One region of the Herbiconiux liukaitaii genome, then DNA from elsewhere that is predicted to be linked to it. Evidence: predicted binding sites of a transcription regulator. Region 1 holds the regulator's gene; the other holds the start of a gene.
The links. The regulator LexA, encoded in region 1, represses DNA repair genes until DNA is damaged. The targets are predictions, from matches to a motif close to TCGAACANNTGTTCGA.
Positions count from the first base shown of each region.

Region 1 (9,181 bases):
CGTGTGCTCGCGAGCGCCGAGAAGCGCTCCTCCGGATACTCGCTCTTCGAGCAGGCCGGAGCGCAGGCGCTCCAGCGCCCCGAGACCACCGGTCAGGGGCCTGCGGGCTCCGGCTACGACGGCGACCAGTTCGATCGTGAGGACCGCCAGTCGCTGCGCCGCGTCGGCGGGCTCTCCACCGAGCTCGAAGACGTCACCGAGGTGGAGTACCGACAGCTCAGGCTCGAGAACGTCGTCATCATCGGCGTCTACTCGCAGGGCACCCTCGGCGACGCCGAGAACTCCCTGCGCGAGCTCGCAGCCCTCGCCGAGACGGCGGGCGCCGTGGTGCTCGACGGGCTGCTCCAGCGCCGTGCGCACCCCGACCCCAGCACCTACTTCGGCAAGGGCAAGGCCGAGGAGCTCAGGGCCGTCGTGCAGTCGCTCGGCGCCGACACCGTGATCGCCGACACCGAGCTGGCCCCGAGCCAGCGGCGTGCGCTCGAAGACGTGGTGAAGGTCAAGGTGATCGACCGCACGGCCGTGATCCTCGACATCTTCAGCCAGCACGCCAAGAGCCGCGAGGGCAAGGCCCAGGTGGAGCTCGCCCAGCTCGAGTACCTCCTGCCGCGACTGCGCGGCTGGGGTGACTCGATGTCGCGCCAGGCCGGTGGCCAGGTGGGCGGGGCGGGAGCCGGAATGGGATCCCGTGGCCCCGGTGAGACCAAGATCGAGCTCGATCGCCGCCGCATCCACACGCGGATGGCGAAGCTGCGCAAGCAGATCAAGGAAATGAAGCCGGCTCGGGATGCGAAGCGGGCCAACCGCAAGCGCAACGCCGTGCCGTCGGTCGCGATCGCGGGCTACACCAACGCCGGCAAGTCGTCGCTGCTGAACCGCATCACGAGCGCGGGCGTGCTGGTCGAGAACTCGCTCTTCGCCACCCTGGACGCGACGGTGCGCAAGAACGCGACGGGAGACGGCCGGCCGTACACGATCGCCGACACCGTCGGCTTCGTGCGCGCCCTGCCCCACCAGCTGGTCGAGGCCTTCCGGTCGACGCTCGAGGAGGTGGCCGACTCGGATGTCGTGGTGCACGTCGTCGACGGATCCCACCCGGATCCGGCGAGCCAGATCGCCACGGTGCGCGACGTCATGGGTGAGGCGGGGGCCAGGGGCATCCCGGAGATCGTGGTCTTCAACAAGAGCGACCTCGTGCCGGACGACGACCGGCTCGTGCTCCGCGGTCTCGAGCCGACGGCGATCTTCGTGTCGGCCCGCACGGGCGAGGGCATCGCCGAGCTGCTCGCGGCGATCGACGAGATCCTGCCGCGGCCCAGTGTGGAGGTCGACCTGCTCGTGCCCTACGAGCGCGGCGACCTCGTGACGCTCCTGCACGAGAAGAACACCGTGCTGAGCACCGAGTACGAGGAGTCGGGCACCCACGTGCGCGCCCTCGTCAACCCGGAGTTCGAAGACCGCCTCACCGAGTTCTCCGTACCCCGCTGAGCCCGCCTGAGTAATTCAACAACGCGAACGTCGCGGCATCCAAGCCCTCATGGGGTCCGGTTGCCGCGACGTTTGCGTTTCTGAACGCTAGACAGCTCTGAGAACTGCCACGACCTTGCCGAGCACCGTGGCGAAGTCACCGAGGATGGGCTCGAAGTTGCTGTTGCGGGGGAGCAGCCAGGTGTGGCCGTCGCGCTGGCGGAACACCTTCACGGTGGCCTCCTCGTCGAGCATGGCGGCCACGATGTCGCCGTTCTCGGCGGTGCTCTGCTGGCGGATGACGACCCAGTCGCCGTCGCAGATGGCGGCGTCGATCATCGACTCGCCCACGACCTTGAGCATGAAGAGGTCTCCGTTGCCCACGAGCTGACGGGGGAGCGGGAACACCTCGTCGACCTGCTGCTCGGCCGTGATGGGGATGCCCGCGGCGATGCGGCCCACGAGAGGCACGAGCGTGGCGTCGCCCACAGGGGGTGAGGAGTCGGCATCCGGCGACGGCGCGTCCTCCGCGCTCGGCACGTCGATGAGCACCTCCATGGCGCGGGGGCGGTTGGGGTCTCGCCGCAGGTAGCCGGAGAGCTCGAGCTGGTTGAGCTGGTGGGTGACGCTCGAGAGCGAGGAGAGCCCCACGGCGTCGCCGATCTCGCGCATGCTCGGCGGATACCCGCGTGAGAGCACGGAGCGCTGGATCACGTCGAGGATCGCGAGCTGCTTGTCGCTGAGGCTCTTGCGTCGTCTGGTGCGGCCGGTCTCGTTCGCCACGTCTCCTGCTTTCTGCGCTCCCACCGAGGGCGCGAGCGCCGATGTCGGTGGCTGGTGGTTGAGTTCACCTGTCGATCGAAACTGTATCCGAGAAGTACTCGAAAACACACATATGTTCGAGTGTGTCGCCGATTCTTCGAGGTATATCCGCTTGACGAACCAGAAAATCGAATATACATTCGGAACAAGACTTCGTATCGGCGCTCCCGGCCGAGCGCCGGTACGAACCCTTCAGGAGGAATCATGAGCTACGCAGCAGCACCTCTCAGCACCACGACCGCCCGCACCGCACACACCGACGCTGCCCACACCGGCGCCGCCGGAACCGCTTCCGCTGTGCCCACCACGCGGCTCCGCATCACGGCTCGCGGTCGCACGGTGCTGGCGTCGGTCATCGCTCTGCCGATCATCCTCCTGCTCGGGTTCGCCGCACTGTTCAGCGGCGGCACCGCCGTGGCCACGGGCACCACCTCCGGTGCCGAGTTCGACTACCTCACCGTCAAGTCCGGCCAGAGCCTGTGGGCCATCGCCGAGTCGCTGGCGCCCGAGGCCGACCCGCGTGATGTCATCGCCGAGATCATGAGCCTCAACCAGCTGAGCGAGTCGTCCGTGCAGCCCGGTCAGCGCATCGCCGTGCCGGCCGACATCGCCGACTAGCAGTAACAGCGGCGGCGGAAGCTGCGCCGGTCGCGATCCGCGCTCCGAGTAGGCTTCTGCGGGTGACCTCCCTCTCCGATCTGCCCATCCGAGACGACCTCAGGGGCCTCGAGCCCTATGGTGCACCGCACCTCCACCTCCCCGTGGAGCTCAACGTCAACGAGAACACGCACCCGATCCCCGAAGAGGTCGCGCGCGACATCATCGAAGCGGTGGCCAGGGAGCTCCTCACCGTCAATCGGTACCCCGACCGCGAGTTCACGGCGCTCCGCGAGTCGCTCGCCCGCTACCTCGTGAGCACCGAGCCGGGCCTCGAGCTCGGCGCCGAGGGCGTCTGGGCGGCGAACGGCTCGAACGAGATCCTTCAGCAGATCCTCATGGCCTTCGGTGGCCCGGGGCGTTCGGTGCTCGGCTTCCCTCCCACCTACTCCATGCACTCGATCATCGCCCAGGCCACGGGCGCCCGCTGGATCGCGGGGGAGCGCGACGCCGAGTTCCTCATCTCGCCCGAGACGGCGGTGAGCTGGGTCGAGCGCACCTCGCCCGACATCGTCTTCCTCTGCTCGCCCAACAACCCCACGGGCACGGGCCTCGGCCTCGACACCATCCGCGCCGTCTACGACGCGTTCGACGGCATGGTCGTGGTCGACGAGGCGTACGCCGAGTTCACCGCCGCCGGCGAACCCACCGCCCTCAGCCTGCTCGAGGGCCGCCCCCGCCTCATCGTCTCGCGCACCATGAGCAAGGCCTTCGCCTTCGCCGGCGCGCGCCTCGGCTACCTCGCGGCCCACCCGGCGGTCACGGATGCGCTGCGGCTCGTGCGCCTGCCCTACCACCTCTCCGCACTCACCCAGGCAGCCGCGGTGGCGGCTCTCGCGCACGCCCCCGAGGTGCTCGCCATGGTCGACGACATCAAGGCCCAGCGCGACCGCATCGAGCGGGAGCTGGCCGAGCTCGGCTACCACCCGTGGCCGAGCGAGGCCAACTTCGTGCTGTTCGGCGGCGTCGACGACCCCGAGTGGCTCTGGCAGCAGCTCCTCGACCGCGGCATCATCATCCGCAACCTGGCCATCCCCGGCCACCTCCGGGTGAGCGCGGGCACGGCCGCCGAGACGACGGCCTTCCTCGACGCCATGAGGGAACTCACGCCAGCGGCGGATCGCTGACCGAGTTCGCTCACCCCGCCCGCGGTCTTCGCCGCCAGCGACGCCCCGGCGCACGCCCTCGGTAGGATTGAGGGCATGACCGCACCCCGCACCGCCCGCCTGCAGCGCGAGACCAGCGAGTCGTCGATCGAGCTCACGCTCGACCTCGACGGCACGGGCGTCTCCGACATCCAGACCTCGGTGCCCTTCTACGACCACCTCCTCACCGCCTTCGCCAAGCACTCGCTCACCGACCTCACCGTGCGCGCGAGGGGCGACATCGAGATCGACGTGCACCACACGGTCGAGGACACGGGGATCCTGCTCGGCCAGGCCATCCGCCAGGCGCTCGGCGACAAGTCGGGCATCTCGCGCTTCGGCGGGGCCCTCGTGCCGCTCGACGAGGCGCTCGTGCAGGCCGTGGTCGACATCTCCGGCCGCCCCTACCTCGTGCACACCGGCGAGCCCGCCGGCTTCGAGTTCCACCTCATCGGCGGTCACTTCACCGGTTCGATGGTGCGCCACGTGTTCGAGGCCATCACCTTCAACGCGGGCCTCACCGTGCACGTCACCGTACTGAACGGTCGCGATCCGCACCACATCGCCGAGGCCGAGTTCAAGGCGTTCGCGCGCGCGTTCCGCCAGGCGAAGGCCCTGGATCCGCTCGTCTCCGGCATCCCCTCCACGAAGGGCGCCCTGTGAGCTCTCCCTCCGTCGTGCTGCTCGACTACGGCAGCGGCAACATCCACTCGGCCGCCAAGGCGCTCGAGCGTGCAGGTGCCGACGTCACCGTCACGGGCGATCGGGCCGCGGCTCTCGAGGCCGACGGTCTCGTGGTGCCCGGCGTCGGTGCGTTCAGCGCGGTCATGGACCAGCTCGCCGCGGTGCGCGGCGGCGAGGTCATCGACAAGCGCCTCGCCGGTGGACGCCCCGTGCTGGGCATCTGCGTGGGCATGCAGGTCATGTTCGCCGACGGCATCGAGCGCGGCATCGACACGGAGGGTCTCGGCGAGTGGCCGGGCACCGTGGAGCTGCTCGAGGCCGACGTGGTGCCGCACATGGGCTGGAACACGGTCGAGGCCCCCGCGGATTCGGTGCTCTTCGACGGCATCCGCGACGAGCGCTTCTACTTCGTGCACTCCTACGCCGCGCAGAACTGGGAGCTGACCCCCGAGGTCACCCACCGTCCGCCGCTCGTGACGTGGGCGGAGCACGGCTCCAAGTTCGTGGCGGCCGTCGAGAACGGTCCGCTCTCGGCCACCCAGTTCCACCCCGAGAAGTCGGGCGAGGCGGGCATCCGCCTGCTCGCCAACTGGATCGACTCGCTGCGCTGATCGCCCCCGCTGTGCCCGGCGGCGCCGCGTGGCGAGGCGACGCCGTCGTGACACATCGTTTCGACGTGGCCACGCGGAGTCGCTACTATCGCGGGGGGCAATCGCACGCGGCCAGCGGAGTCGGGCGGGCCGGAACGAGAGAAGAGTCATGAGCGAGTTCAACAAGGCGCCGAAGCTGGTGCTGCTGCCCGCGGTCGACGTGGCCGGGGGCAAGGCCGTGCGCCTGACGCAGGGCAAGGCGGGCACCGAGACGTTCCACGGCGACCCCGTCGACGCCGCTGCGGACTGGATCGCCCAGGGCGCCGAGTGGATCCACCTCGTCGATCTCGACGCCGCCTTCGGCCGGGGCAACAACCTCGGCGTGATCAAGAAGGTCATCCGCCAGGCCAGGGGAGTCAACGTGGAGGTCTCGGGAGGCATCCGCGACGACGCGAGCCTCGAGACCGCCCTCGCGTCGGGGGCCAAGCGCATCAACCTCGGCACCGCGGCGCTCGAGAACCCGGAGTGGGCCGCCAGCGTCATCGCCCAGTACGGGGATGCCGTGGCCGTCGGCCTCGACGTGCGCGGCACCACGCTCGCCGCCCGCGGCTGGACCCAGGATGCCGGCGACCTCTGGCACGTCATGGACCGCCTCGAGGAGGCCGGTTGCGCACGTTACGTCGTGACCGACGTCACGAAGGACGGCACGCTCAAGGGCCCCAACGTCGATCTGCTCCGCCAGGTGATGGATCGCACCGAGCGCCCCGTCATCGCCTCCGGCGGCATCTCGAGCCTCGACGACCTCGCCGAGCTCCGCGAACTCGTGCCCCACGGCCTCGAGGGCGCCATCGTGGGGCGCGCGCTCTACTCGGGCGCGTTCACCCTGCCCGAGGCCCTGGACGTGGCTTCTGACTGAGCACGACCACCACACCGGCCCCGACCACACCGGCGGCACGGACTCGGCCGGCCAGCCCTGGAAGGGTCGCACCTTCGAGTCGCACGCCAGCGAGACCGACGACGGCAGCGCGCCCCAGGTCGTGCTCGACGCGCTCTCCCGCTTCCACGCTGCCGACGCCGGGCCCGAGACCGTCGTCGATGCGCTCCGCGGTGTGCGCCTCCTCGTGCCCCTCGTGGCGCACGCGGGGGAGGAAGGGGTCACGGATGCCGGTCTCCGCGTCGACAAGACGCAGGAGCTCTCCCTCGTCACGGTGAGCGGCCCCGGCGGTCGCACGGTGCTCCCCGCGTTCACCTCGGTGACCGCGATGTCGGCCTGGAACCCGAAGGCCCGACCCATCCCGGTCGATGCGCGCAGAGCCGCCCTCGCGGCGGCGTCCGAGGGCACCGAACTCATCGTGCTCGACCCCGGCTCGCCCACCGAGTTCGCCCTCCGCCGCCCGGCCGTCTGGGCCCTGGCCCAGGGCGAGCCCTGGATCCCCGCTCCTGACGACCCCGACGTCGCGGAGGCCTTCGAGGTCTCGATCCGCTCCGAGCCCGCCGTCGCCGGAATCCGGGCCGTCGCAGGTGACCCGCAGGCGCGTCTGCGCGGCCCGGAGCTCCTGGTCGTGCTCGCGCTCGTGCCCGGCCTCGACAAGGAGACGCTGGATCAGCTCGTGCAGCGTCTTCAGGCGCGCTGGGCGGAGAGCGCAGTTATCGCCGAACGTGTCGACTCTCTCGGCGTGCGGGTCACCGCGCTCGACTGATCGAGCCAGAGGCAGGGCCCGAGCCGGAGCCCGGGCTCGAGCTCAGCTGACCGGCCCGGTGTACTTCTCCCCGGGGCCCTCGCCCACCGGATCCTGCACCACGGAGGCCTCGCGGAACGCGAGCTGCAGCGAGCGCAGGCCGTCGCGCAGGCTCCTGGCGTGCTGATCGCCGAGGAACGGCGCCGACGCGGTCACGAGCCCCGCGAGAGCGGTGATGAGCTTGCGCGCCTCGTCGAGGTCGGTCTCGACATCCGGGTCGTCCGAGAGCCCGCACTTCACGGCGGCCGCGCTCATGAGGTGCACGGCGGTGGTGGTCACGATCTCGATCGCCGGCACGTCCGCGATGTCGCGGATCGCCCCCGCCGTGGAGTCGTCGGGCATGCTGGTATCGCTCATCGCAAGAGGTCCTTACTACAGGGGCCAAGTCTCTGATAGACTCTGTGCGGCTCTGGGACCATTGGTCTCAGTACGAAAGTGGAGAATCTCCCACCCGCGCAAACCGCTTCAATAGGTTACCGGGTCGATAACACTCCGCTCACCCACCGGCTCCGGCCGGCAGGTGAGTAGACAGGGTGTGGTGTGAGCACCTCAGTGTGCGCATGTCGAGGGATTTCCTGTGCTTTCGTGAACATCCACGAAACTAAGGAGCAACGCATCAGCGATCCCCGTACAAACGACCGTATTCGAGTCCCCGAGGTACGCCTCGTGGGCCCCGGCGGCGAGCAGGTCGGCGTCGTCAGCATCGACGTCGCTCTTCGGCTTGCCCAGGAGGCTGACCTCGACCTCGTCGAGGTCGCACCCAACTCCAAGCCCCCGGTCGCGAAGATCATGGACTACGGAAAGTTCAAGTACGAAGCCGCGCAGAAGGCCAAGGAGGCCCGCCGCAACCAGGCCAACACGATCCTCAAAGAGGTCCGTTTCCGCCTGAAGATCGACGTGCACGACTACGAGACCAAGCGCAAGCGCGCCGAGGGCTTCCTGAAGGCCGGCGACAAGGTGAAGGCCATGATCCTGTTCCGCGGCCGCGAGCAGTCGCGTCCCGACCAGGGCGTGCGTCTGCTGCAGCGCTTCGCGGAAGACGTGTCCGAGTTCGGCACCGTCGAGTCCACTCCCACGATCGACGGCCGCAACATGGTCATGGTCATCGGTCCGCTCAAGAACAAGTCAGAGGCCAAGGCCGAGCAGAACGCCAAGCGCGATGCCTCGAAGGCCCATGCCCGCGAGGGCGACGCCGCCCCGGTGGAATCCGCCGCCGCAGCCCCCCAGAACTCCGACCCGGAGCCGGCCACGCCGGCTGCCGCGGCCGAGTAGCACCCACACCGGCCGTCCAGGCCGCGTCAAGCCCGAACAACACGAGGAGAACCCCATGCCCAAGATGAAGACGCACTCCGGTGCCAAGAAGCGATTCAAGGTCACCGGTACCGGCAAGCTCATGAAGCAGCAGGCCGGCATGCGCCACAACCTGGAGGTCAAGGCCCCGGGGCGCAAGGCTCGCCTGAACAAGGACCAGTCGCTCTCCAAGGCCGACACCAAGGTCGCCAAGAAGCTTCTCGGCCTGTAGTCCACCGACTGCTGCCGACCACGAGACCAGAAGGAAAAGAACAATGGCAAGAGTGAAGAGGGCCGTCAACGCCCACAAGAAGCGCCGGGTCATCCTCGAGCGCGCCGCGGGCTACCGCGGTCAGCGGTCGCGCCTCTACCGCAAGGCCAAGGAGCAGGTCACCCACTCCTTCGTCTACTCCTACCGTGACCGCCGTGCGCGCAAGGGCGACTTCCGTCGTCTGTGGATCCAGCGCATCAACGCCGCGTCCCGCGCCAACGGCCTCACCTACAACCGCTTCATCCAGGGCCTCGCCCTGGCCGGCATCCAGGTCGACCGTCGCATCCTCGCCGAGCTGGCCGTCAACGAGCCCGCCACCTTCGCGGCCATCGTCGCGAGCGCCAAGGCCGCTCTTCCCGCCGACACCTCGGCCCCAAAGAACGCCGCGTAGTCCACTCCGACTGCACAACAGAACACAGAGAGCGCCACATGCTGGACAATCCGAGATCACCTCGTGTCAGGGCCGTGGCGAAACTCGCCAAGAGGGGAGCCCGGTCCGAGACCGGGCTCTTCCTC
Region 1 is NZ_JBHFHG010000006.1:397,452-406,632, forward strand. Features, by position in the region: gene hflX (GTPase HflX) at 1-1,488, shown strand, start outside; gene lexA (transcriptional repressor LexA) at 1,576-2,250, opposite strand; gene ACEXQC_RS14280 (LysM peptidoglycan-binding domain-containing protein) at 2,494-2,907, shown strand; gene ACEXQC_RS14285 (histidinol-phosphate transaminase) at 2,970-4,073, shown strand; gene hisB (imidazoleglycerol-phosphate dehydratase HisB) at 4,149-4,754, shown strand; gene hisH (imidazole glycerol phosphate synthase subunit HisH) at 4,751-5,386, shown strand; gene priA (bifunctional 1-(5-phosphoribosyl)-5-((5-phosphoribosylamino)methylideneamino)imidazole-4-carboxamide isomerase/phosphoribosylanthranilate isomerase PriA) at 5,535-6,281, shown strand; gene ACEXQC_RS14305 (SseB family protein) at 6,274-7,065, shown strand; gene ACEXQC_RS14310 (DUF1844 domain-containing protein) at 7,108-7,461, opposite strand; gene infC (translation initiation factor IF-3) at 7,690-8,376, shown strand; gene rpmI (50S ribosomal protein L35) at 8,432-8,626, shown strand; gene rplT (50S ribosomal protein L20) at 8,670-9,056, shown strand; gene ACEXQC_RS14330 (TrmH family RNA methyltransferase) at 9,095-9,181, shown strand, end outside.

Region 2 (9,181 bases), on a different contig from region 1:
GACGCCACGAAGCTGCGGCAGATCATCGAGTCCGTCGACAAGGCGATCGCTCAGGATGGCCGGGTGCACACCACGTACGTGCAGACGGGCTCCTCCACGGGTCGCATCTCGTCGACAGACCCCAACCTGCAGAACATCCCGGTGCGCACCGAGGAGGGTCGTCGCATCCGCGCCGCCGTGCAGGTCGGATCGGGCTTCGAGACGCTGCTGACCGCCGACTACTCGCAGATCGAGATGCGCATCATGGCGCACCTCTCGGGCGACGCCGGGCTCATCGAGGCGTTCCATTCCGGGGAGGACCTGCACCGCTTCGTGGGGGCGCGGATCTTCTCGGTCGATCCGGCCGACGTCACCTCCTCCATGCGCACCAAGGTGAAGGCCATGTCGTACGGCCTCGCCTACGGGCTCTCGGCGTTCGGGCTGTCGAAGCAGCTGCGCATCGAGACCGTCGAGGCCAAGCAGCTCATGACCGACTACTTCGAGCGCTTCGGTGGGGTGCGCGATTATCTCCGCAACGTGGTCGTGCAGGCCAAGGCCGACGGCTACACCGAGACCATGTTCGGCCGTCGCCGCCCCTTCGCCAACCTCAACAGCTCCAACCGGGTGCTGCGTGACAACGACGAGCGGGCCGCGCTCAACGCGCCCATCCAGGGCACCGCCGCCGACATCATCAAGATCGCCATGGTCAACATCGCGGCCGATCTCGCGGAGCAGTCGCTGGCCTCGAAGATGCTCCTGCAGGTGCACGACGAACTCGTGTTCGACGTGGCGCCGGGGGAGTGGGAGGCTCTCTCGGCCGTGGTGACGCACCGCATGTCGACGGCGGCTTCGCTCTCGGTGCCGCTCGAGGTGCAGGTGGGACGCGGCCAGAACTGGAACGAGGCCGCGCACTAGCGCTGGCACTGGTGCTGGCACCGGCACTGGCACTGGCACCGGCACTGGCACGGAGGTCATCGGAAGTCGCGCGAGTTCGTCTTGGCGGTCAGCACGAGCGGCTCGAAGCGATCGGCCACGAGGTTCGTGATGCCCTCCTTCGAGCGCTCGAGCAGGCCGCGCACGATCAGTGCGGGCGATTCCCTCGCCACGCGGCGGTACCTCGTCCACACCCCCACCCCGCAGATCACGTTGAGAAGCCCCGTCTCGTCCTCGATGTTCATGAACGTGATGCCGCTCGCCGTGGCCGGCCGCTGCCGGTGCGTGACCACCCCGCCCACCTCGATCCGCCGCCCGGTCTCGGCGGTCGCGAGGTCGGCCACCGAGAGCGCCCCTCGCCGCCGCAGCTCCTCGCGTGCGTGCTGCAGCGGATGGCCCTCGGGTGAGATGCCGGTGGCCCACAGGTCGTAGACCACCTGCTCCTCGGCCGAGAGCATCGGCAGCAGCGGCGGCTGCACCGAGACGAAGGTGCCAGGCAGGTACTCCGCCCGCTCCTGGGCGGCGTTGCCGGCCTCCCACAGCGCCTCACGTTTGGTGAGGCCGAAGGCCTCGAAGGCTCCGGCCGTGGCGAGGGCCTCGAGCTGCGGTGTGGTGAGACCCACCCGCCGGGAGAGGTCGGCCATGCTGAGGTAGGGGCCGTGCTGCTCGCGCTCGGCAACGATGCGACCCGCCAGGGCTGCGCCGATGGAGGTGACCTCCGCGAGCCCGAGCCGCACGGCGAGATCGCCGTCGCGCCGGTGCTCGGCCGAGCGATCGGGCTGCGAGCGGTCGAACACGGGGGTCACGGGCGGCGGCTCGTGCAGACACGACTCGAGGCCGGTCTCCACCCGCGGCACCACCCCGCCGGAGCCGCCCTCGGCGAGCAGCAGCGGTTCGAGGCCGGCAGCCGCCCCCGAGCGCAGGATGTCGGGCCGCCGCACCTCCACGCCGTGCCGCCTGGCATCGGCCGTGAGGGTCTGGGGCGAGTAGAAGCCCATCGGCTGCGCCCGCAGCAGGGCGGCCAGGAAGGCCGCGGGGTAGTGCAGCTTGAACCACGAGCTCGCGTACACGAGCAACGCGAAGCTCGTGGAGTGGCTCTCGGCGAAACCGAAGTTCGCGAAGGCCTCGATCTTGCGGTAGATCAGATCGGCGTCGTCGCCCACGATCCCGTTGCCCGCCATGCCGCGGTAGAGCTTCTCCCGCAGTGACGAGATCTTCTCCAGCCCCCGCTTCGAGCCCATCGCCCGGCGCAGCAGGTCGGCGTCTTCGGCGGAGCAGTCGCCCACGGCCATCGCCATCTGCATCAGCTGCTCCTGGAACAGCGGCACCCCGAGGGTGCGCTCGAGCACCGGCTCGAGCTTCGGATGCAGGTAGGTCACCTCCTCGAGGCCCAGCTTGCGCCGGATGTAGGGGTGCACGGCACCGCCCTGGATGGGACCTGGCCTGATGAGGGCGATCTCGACCACGAGGTCGTAGAACCGTCGCGGCTGCAGCCGGGGCAGCGTTCCCATCTGCGCCCTGGACTCCACCTGGAACACGCCGATCGAATCGGCGCGGCAGAGCATGTCGTAGACGCCCTCCTCCTCCTGGGGGATGCTCTCGAGCGTCCACGTCGTGCCCGTGGACTCCCGCACGAGGTCGATCGTGTACTGCAGCGCCGAGAGCATCCCGAGGCCGAGCAGGTCGAACTTCACGAGCCCCATCCAGGCGCAGTCGTCCTTGTCCCACTGCAGCACCGTGCGGTTCTCCATCCGCGCGTTCTCGATGGGGCAGACCTCACCCACCGGGCGGTCGGTCAGCACCATGCCGCCGGAGTGGATGCCGAGGTGCCGGGGGAACTTGAGCACCTGCTCGGCGAGCCCCACCACCTCAGGGGGGATGTCGTGATCGGCGCTCTCCACCACGCCGCCCCAGCGCTCGATCTGCTTCGACCAGGCATCCTGCTGCCCGGGGCTGTGCCCGAGCGCCTTCGCCATGTCGCGCACCGCGAACTTGGGTCGGTAGGTGATGACGTTCGCCACCTGGGCCGCGTTCCGCCTGCCGTACTTCTCGTAGACGTACTGGATGATCTCCTCCCGGCGATCCGAGTCGAAGTCGACGTCGATGTCGGGCTCCTCGTCGCGCATGCTCGAGAGGAAGCGCTCGAACGGCAGCTGCCTGGCGATCGCGTCGACGGCCGTGATGCCGAGCAGGTAGCAGACCGCCGAGTTGGCGGCCGAGCCCCGCCCCTGGCACAGGATGCCGCGGCTGCGGGCCTCGCGCACGATGTCGTAGACGATCAGGAAGTAGCCGGGGAACTGCTTCAGCTCGATCACCCCGAGCTCCTTCTCGATGCGCGCCAGGTCGTCGGCGCTCGCCCGCGGGTACTTCGAGGGCACGGCGTCGAGCACGAGCGTGCGCAGCCAGGACATGGGGGTGTGCCCCTCCGGCACCTCCTGCCGCGGCAGGTTGGGCTTGGCCGTGCGCAGCCGGAACGACAGGTCGTCGGCCACCTCGACCGTGCGCTCCACGGCGCCGGGGTAGCGCCCGAAGCGGGCGGTCATCTCGGCTCCCGAGCGCAGATGCAGGTGGGGGGATGCGGGGAGCCAGCCGTCGAGCTCATCGAGGCTGCGTCTCGCCCGCACCGCGGCGAGGGCCTGCGCGAGCCTGTGCTGCCCCGGAGCCGCGTAGTGCACGTTGCCCGTGGCGACCGTGGCGAGCCCCCGCCTGTCGGCGATCGCGGCCAGCACGTCGTTGCGACCGCTGTCGAGCGGTTCGCCTCGATCGGAGAGCTCCACGAGCACGTTGTCGCGACCGAACAGCGCCACGAGCCTGTCGACCTCGGCGAGGGCGCCGTCTTCTCCCGCGTCGTCGAGGGCCTGGCGCACCTGCCCCTTCCTGCACCCCGTGAGCACGGCCCAGTGTCCGTCCGCGTGAGCCGCGAGCTCCTCGAGGTCGTAGAGCGGGCGGCCCTTCTCCGCCCCCGGCGCGAGCTGGGCCGAGGTGATCGCCCCTGCCAGCCGGTGGTAGCCCTCCTGCCGTCTGGCCAGCACGAGCAGGTGCGAGCCCTCCGGATCGGGCACACCGTTCTGCGGCGCCCCCAGATCGAGCGAGAGCTCGGCGCCGAACACCGTGGCGAGCTCGTGCTTCTCGGCCGCCTCCGCGAAGCGCACGATGCCGTAGAGGCCGTCGTGATCGGTGATCGCGAGGGCGTGCAGGCGCAGCCTCGTCGCCTCCTCGATGAGCTCCTCCGGGGAGGACGCTCCGTCGAGGAAGCTGAAGTTCGAGTGCGCGTGCAGCTCGGCGTAGGGCACGACGGGGCCGGGCTCCCTCTCGACAGGTGGGAGCTCTCCCGGGTCGTAGGGCAGCCGCTTAGTCGACCAGGCCGGGCTGTCCCCGCCGTCGGAGGGCGGTGATCCAGGTCGCCGACGGTCCGAGAGCGCGCTCTCGAGCTCCGACCACGGCACGGGCGGATTGTTGAACCCCATCAGCTCGTCTCCCTGCTCCGCACGCAGCACGCGCGGCGCGACTCAGTCATAGCGGGCCTCCGCACGCCAGCGGTGGTTCTCGAGGGCGAGCAGCCACGCACCCCCCGCGGCATCCACCACCTGGAAGCGGTCGATGCGGCGGTGGGCCGCTTCGTCCCACCAGTGCTCCTCGGTGGGCCACGGGCCCGCCCAGGCCGTGAGGGGCTTGAGGTCGTGCAGTGCCCCCGTCTCGGAGAAGAACGCCGGAGCCGCCGAGAGCTCGCCCCGCTCGGTGACGTCGACGGGCTCGCCCTCCGCCGTCGCCACCTGCACGGCCCAGGGGTGCTCGAACACCGTGGTGGGCAGGGGGGCCGGCAGACTCCCCGGCCAGGGCGCCGTAGATCGCACCTCGGCCGGGCGGTCGCCCCAGGGCGAGAGCAGCACCCGCTCGCGGGGCGCCCGGCCGCCACCGATCGAGGCGGTCAGCACACCCTCGTGGCCCACCATGCTCTGCAGGCGCGCCATGCCGCTGTGCACCCGCTCGTCCGATCCGCTGCCCCAGAGCCCGGTCTCGTGCTTCGAGCTGCCGTCGACCGTCTCGGCGATCACCCGCACCCGGCTGATGCCGGATTCGAGCGCCGCCTCGATGGCGTCGCCGCCCTGCAGCTGCCAGCGCACCCTGTCGACCACATCGGAGGAGCTGAACCAGCGCGGATGCAGCCAGCTCCGCTCGCGCACCTGCCCCCGCTCGCTCGTGAGCTCCACCCGGATGGCCGTGCACACGAGCCGCGCCTCGGAGAGCCTCTGCACGAAGAGGTCGGCAGCGGCCCTGATGCCGAAGGTCACCTGGTCGATGCGGTCGAGCGGCGGTTCGAACTCGCTCACGCTCTCGCGCACCTCGGGCGGGATGCGCGGCACCACCGGCTGCCCGTCGCGGCCGGAGGCCTTGAGGTGCGCTCTCGCCCCCTCGTCGCCGAAGCGGCTCTGCACGTCTTCATCCGGCAGCCGGGCGAACTCGCCGAGGGTGTGGATGCCGAGCCGCCCGAGCAGGGGCACGAGCTCGTTCGTGCCGAGGAGGCTCCCCAGCACCCCCACGGGCAGGGGGGAGAGGAAGGCGGCGGACCCGCCGGGCGGCACGATGCGCACGAGCTCCCTGCCGGGGAGGCGGGCCGCGTGGTCGGCCGCGAAGACACCGTCGGCGATGCCGATCCGCGCATCCGTCACCCCTATCTCGGCGAGCCGGGCGAGGAAGGCGATCGCCGCGCTCTCCTCGTCTCCGTAGTAACGGGCAGGGCCGCGCGACCTCAGGGCGCACGTGCCGGGCCGCATCACCTGCACTCCCGGGCTCAGCTCCTCGAGCGCCACGATGATGGGCTCGAAGGCGCGATTGACCACAGCGGGGTCGTGGTCGAACACGCGCAGCCTCGGCGAACGGGCCTGCGCCTCCCTGAGCCGCAGGCCCCTCCGCACCCCATCGGCCCTCGCCGCCGCCGAGCAGGCATAGACGAGACCCTTCTCGATCACGGCCAGATGCTCGTCGGCCGCGAGCACCGCATCCTCCGCCACCCCCTCGGCCCTGGCCATCGCCACCACCGGCCAGTCGGGGCACCACACCACCATGCTCCGCACGGGCGTGCCCCGAGCGGAGAGACCCCGCCCGGCCCCGCCGCGCGCCGGCCCACCGCGCGCCATCAGCTCGCCACCTCGTGCAGGATGCGCGGACGACCGCCACCGGCCACAGGCTGCACCCCCGAGGGAGCCCCGGAGGGCGCCCCTGAGCGCACAGCAGACGGCACAGCAGACGGTGCCGACGGTGCCGCAGGGGCCCCGAACTCGCTCACGGGCCGGAACAGCTCGTCGCGATCCGGCAGCCACAGCCGAGCACGCCGCGGCCGCCCCATGCCGCCCCTGGCCGTGGCCGTCACGGTCGCCTGCCGCCCCGCGAGGTAGCCGTGACCCGCGCCGATGCCCGCCCAGCGGCTCTCGGTGATGCGCAGCGTCGCCTCGCTCTGCGGCCAGTCACCGAGCACGATGAGCAGCGCCTCCCGCTGCCTGATGCGCGCCTGCAGCCTCGCCACCGCGGAATCCGGAACCCGTTTCGGCGGTCGCGTGACCACCACCCCCACCACGTCGGCCATCGCCGCCGTGATCGTGAGCCACTCCTCACCCGGGTCGGGAACGAGCGCGAGCCGCTCGAGGTCGATGCCGAAGCCCGCCGCCGCCTCGAGCCCGAAGTCGGGCATGCCCACAACTCCGCACCACACGCCGTCGGCCGACGGCCCCGCCATGAGCGCCATCACGAGCGCCGTGGACCGCTCCACGGAGTACGCAGACCCCGCCCGCAGCGACCCGCCAGGCAGCAGCTGCTCGAGGGCCGGGTGCGTGCGCACGCTGCGACTGTCGAGCTTCGTGGCCTGCATCTGCTGGATGCGCGAGCGCAGCGCACTGATCTCGTCGCCCGCCGGAGCGGGGGAGGAGATCGAGAGCGCGGCATCCGTCATGCCCTCATGTTCGAATATATGTTCGAATAAGTCAATCGGAGCGGCGAGCCTGTGGAGAGCCCGTCCGTCGGCTGTGGAGAACACCGCGCCTACGACCGAGCAGGCGGCCGGGCAGGCGGCCGGGCAGGCGGCCTGGCCACCCCCGACCGATGTCGGCGGCGTGGCATAGGGTCGGAAGATGAGCAGTTCGACACTACGTCCAGAGACCGACATCGATCGCATCGCCGAGCGCTGGGTCGACACCCTCGTCGAGCTCGAACCCGTGCTCGGTACGTACATCGGCCGCACCGAGGTCGACGATCGGTTCGGCGACCTCTCGCCCGAGGGCCACGAGCAGAAGGTCGCCGCCACCCGCGCCGCTCTCGCCGAGCTCGCCGCCGCCACTCCGGCCGACGAGGTCGACGAGGTCACGAAGGCCGATCTCGGCAGCCAGCTCGAGCTCTCGCTGCAGAGCGCCGAGGCCGGTCTCGAGCGGCGCGATCTCAACGTCATCGACTCGCCCAGCCAGCACATCCGCGAGGTCTTCGACCTCATGCCCACCGCCACCGAGCACGACTGGTCGGTCGTCGCCAAGCGCCTCTCGGCGGTCGAGGAGGCCGTCGACGGCTACATCCTCACCCTCAGGCAGGGCATCCGCGAGGGTGTCACGCCCGCGCGCCGCCAGGTCGCCGAGGTGCTCCAGCAGAGCCGAGGCAACTCGGGGCCCGAGAGCTTCTTCCGCTCGTTCGCCGAGAGCGCTGCCCCCGCAGGGGGAGGCGAGCTCCCCGCCTCTCTGCGCGCCGATCTCGAGCGCGCGGCGGGCACGGCCTCCGAGGCCTACTCCAAGCTCGCCCAGTTCCTCGAGAACGAGCTCGCCCCCGTCGCCACCGAGCAGGATGCCGTGGGCCGAGATGTCTACGCCCTCCAGTCGCGCCGCTTCCTCGGCGCCACGATCGATCTCGACGAGACCTACGAGTGGGGCATCGAGGAGCTCGGCCGCATGGTGCGCGAGCAGGAGGCCATCGCGGGGGAGATCGTGCCGGGCGCCTCCGTGTACGAGGCCATCGCCTTCCTCGACAGGGACGAGTCGCGCAAGCTGCACGGCACCGACGCCCTGCAGGCGTGGATGCAGGCCACGAGCGACAGGGCTGTGGCCGAGCTCGGCGCCACCCACTTCGACATCCCAGAGGAGATCCGCGCCCTCGAGTGCATGATCGCGCCCACCCACGAGGGCGGCATCTACTACACCGGCCCCACAGACGACTTCTCCCGCCCCGGCCGCATGTGGTGGTCGGTGCCAGAGGGCGTCACGGAGTTCGACACCTGGCGCGAGCTCACCACCGTCTACCACGAGGGTGTTCCCGGCCACCACCTGCAGATCGGCCAGGCCGTCTACAACCGCGCCACGCTCAACACCTGGCGCCGTCAGCTCGCGGGCACGAGCGGCCACGCCGAGGGCTGGGCCCTCTACGCCGAGCGGCTCATGGAGGAGCTCGGCTACCTCGACGACCCGGCAGACCGCCTCGGCATGCTCGACGGGCAGCGGATGCGTGCTGCCCGCGTGGTGCTCGACATCGGCGTGCACCTGCAGAAGCCGCGCCTCGACGGCGCCGGCGTGTGGGATGCGGAGTACGCGCTCGACTTCATGCGCCAGAACGTCAACATGGACGACGCGTTCATCCGCTTCGAGGTCAACCGCTACCTGGGCTGGCCGGGTCAGGCCCCCTCCTACAAGGTCGGCCAGCGCATCTGGGAAGAGCTGCGCGACGAGACCCGCGCCCGCGAGAAGGAGGCCTTCTCCTCGAAGGAGTTCCACCGTCGCGCCCTCGACCTCGGCGGCGTCGGTCTCGACACCCTCCGCACCGCTCTCCTCGGAGGCGAGTAGCCCATGGCCGCTCGCCCCGACGTCCGACCCGACTCCCGCACCCCTCGGCGCTCCCGCTCGCCGTACGAGCTGACGGCAGGGTCGGCGCTCGACGATCTGCATCCCGCGCTGCGGCGCTACTTCGAGGCCATCCCGTTCGGCAGCCGCGGCTACGGCAGCGGGGTGTTCGAGGTCGTCGGCACCCCGCGCCTCTGGCTGCGACCCGTGCTCGCCCTGTTCGCCCCGAAGGGCGTGCTGTTCCCCGTGTGGGAGAAGAACGTGCCGTTCACCATCGTGAACGCACCCCTCATCGACCGCGATGGCCGCACAGCCGTGGTGGCCGTCCGCCGATTCCACTTCGGCGGTGGGGTGCGCACCATGATCGACGCGATCACCGCCGACGGCATCGGCCCCGCCGGCCTCGTCGACCACCTCGGGTCGAGTCGCCGGTTCCGCATCCGACTCGGCATCCGGGTCAT
Region 2 is NZ_JBHFHG010000002.1:502,752-511,932, reverse strand. Features, by position in the region: gene polA (DNA polymerase I) at 1-894, shown strand, start outside; gene ACEXQC_RS02955 (error-prone DNA polymerase) at 951-4,379, opposite strand; gene ACEXQC_RS02950 (DNA polymerase Y family protein) at 4,422-6,050, opposite strand; gene imuA' (DnaE2-dependent mutagenesis accessory factor ImuA') at 6,050-6,859, opposite strand; gene ACEXQC_RS02940 (DUF885 domain-containing protein) at 7,038-8,723, shown strand; gene ACEXQC_RS02935 (DUF4166 domain-containing protein) at 8,727-9,181, shown strand, end outside.
Region 2: a site for LexA is predicted at 6,870-6,885, ahead of imuA' (DnaE2-dependent mutagenesis accessory factor ImuA'). Genes of this name have one in related genera too.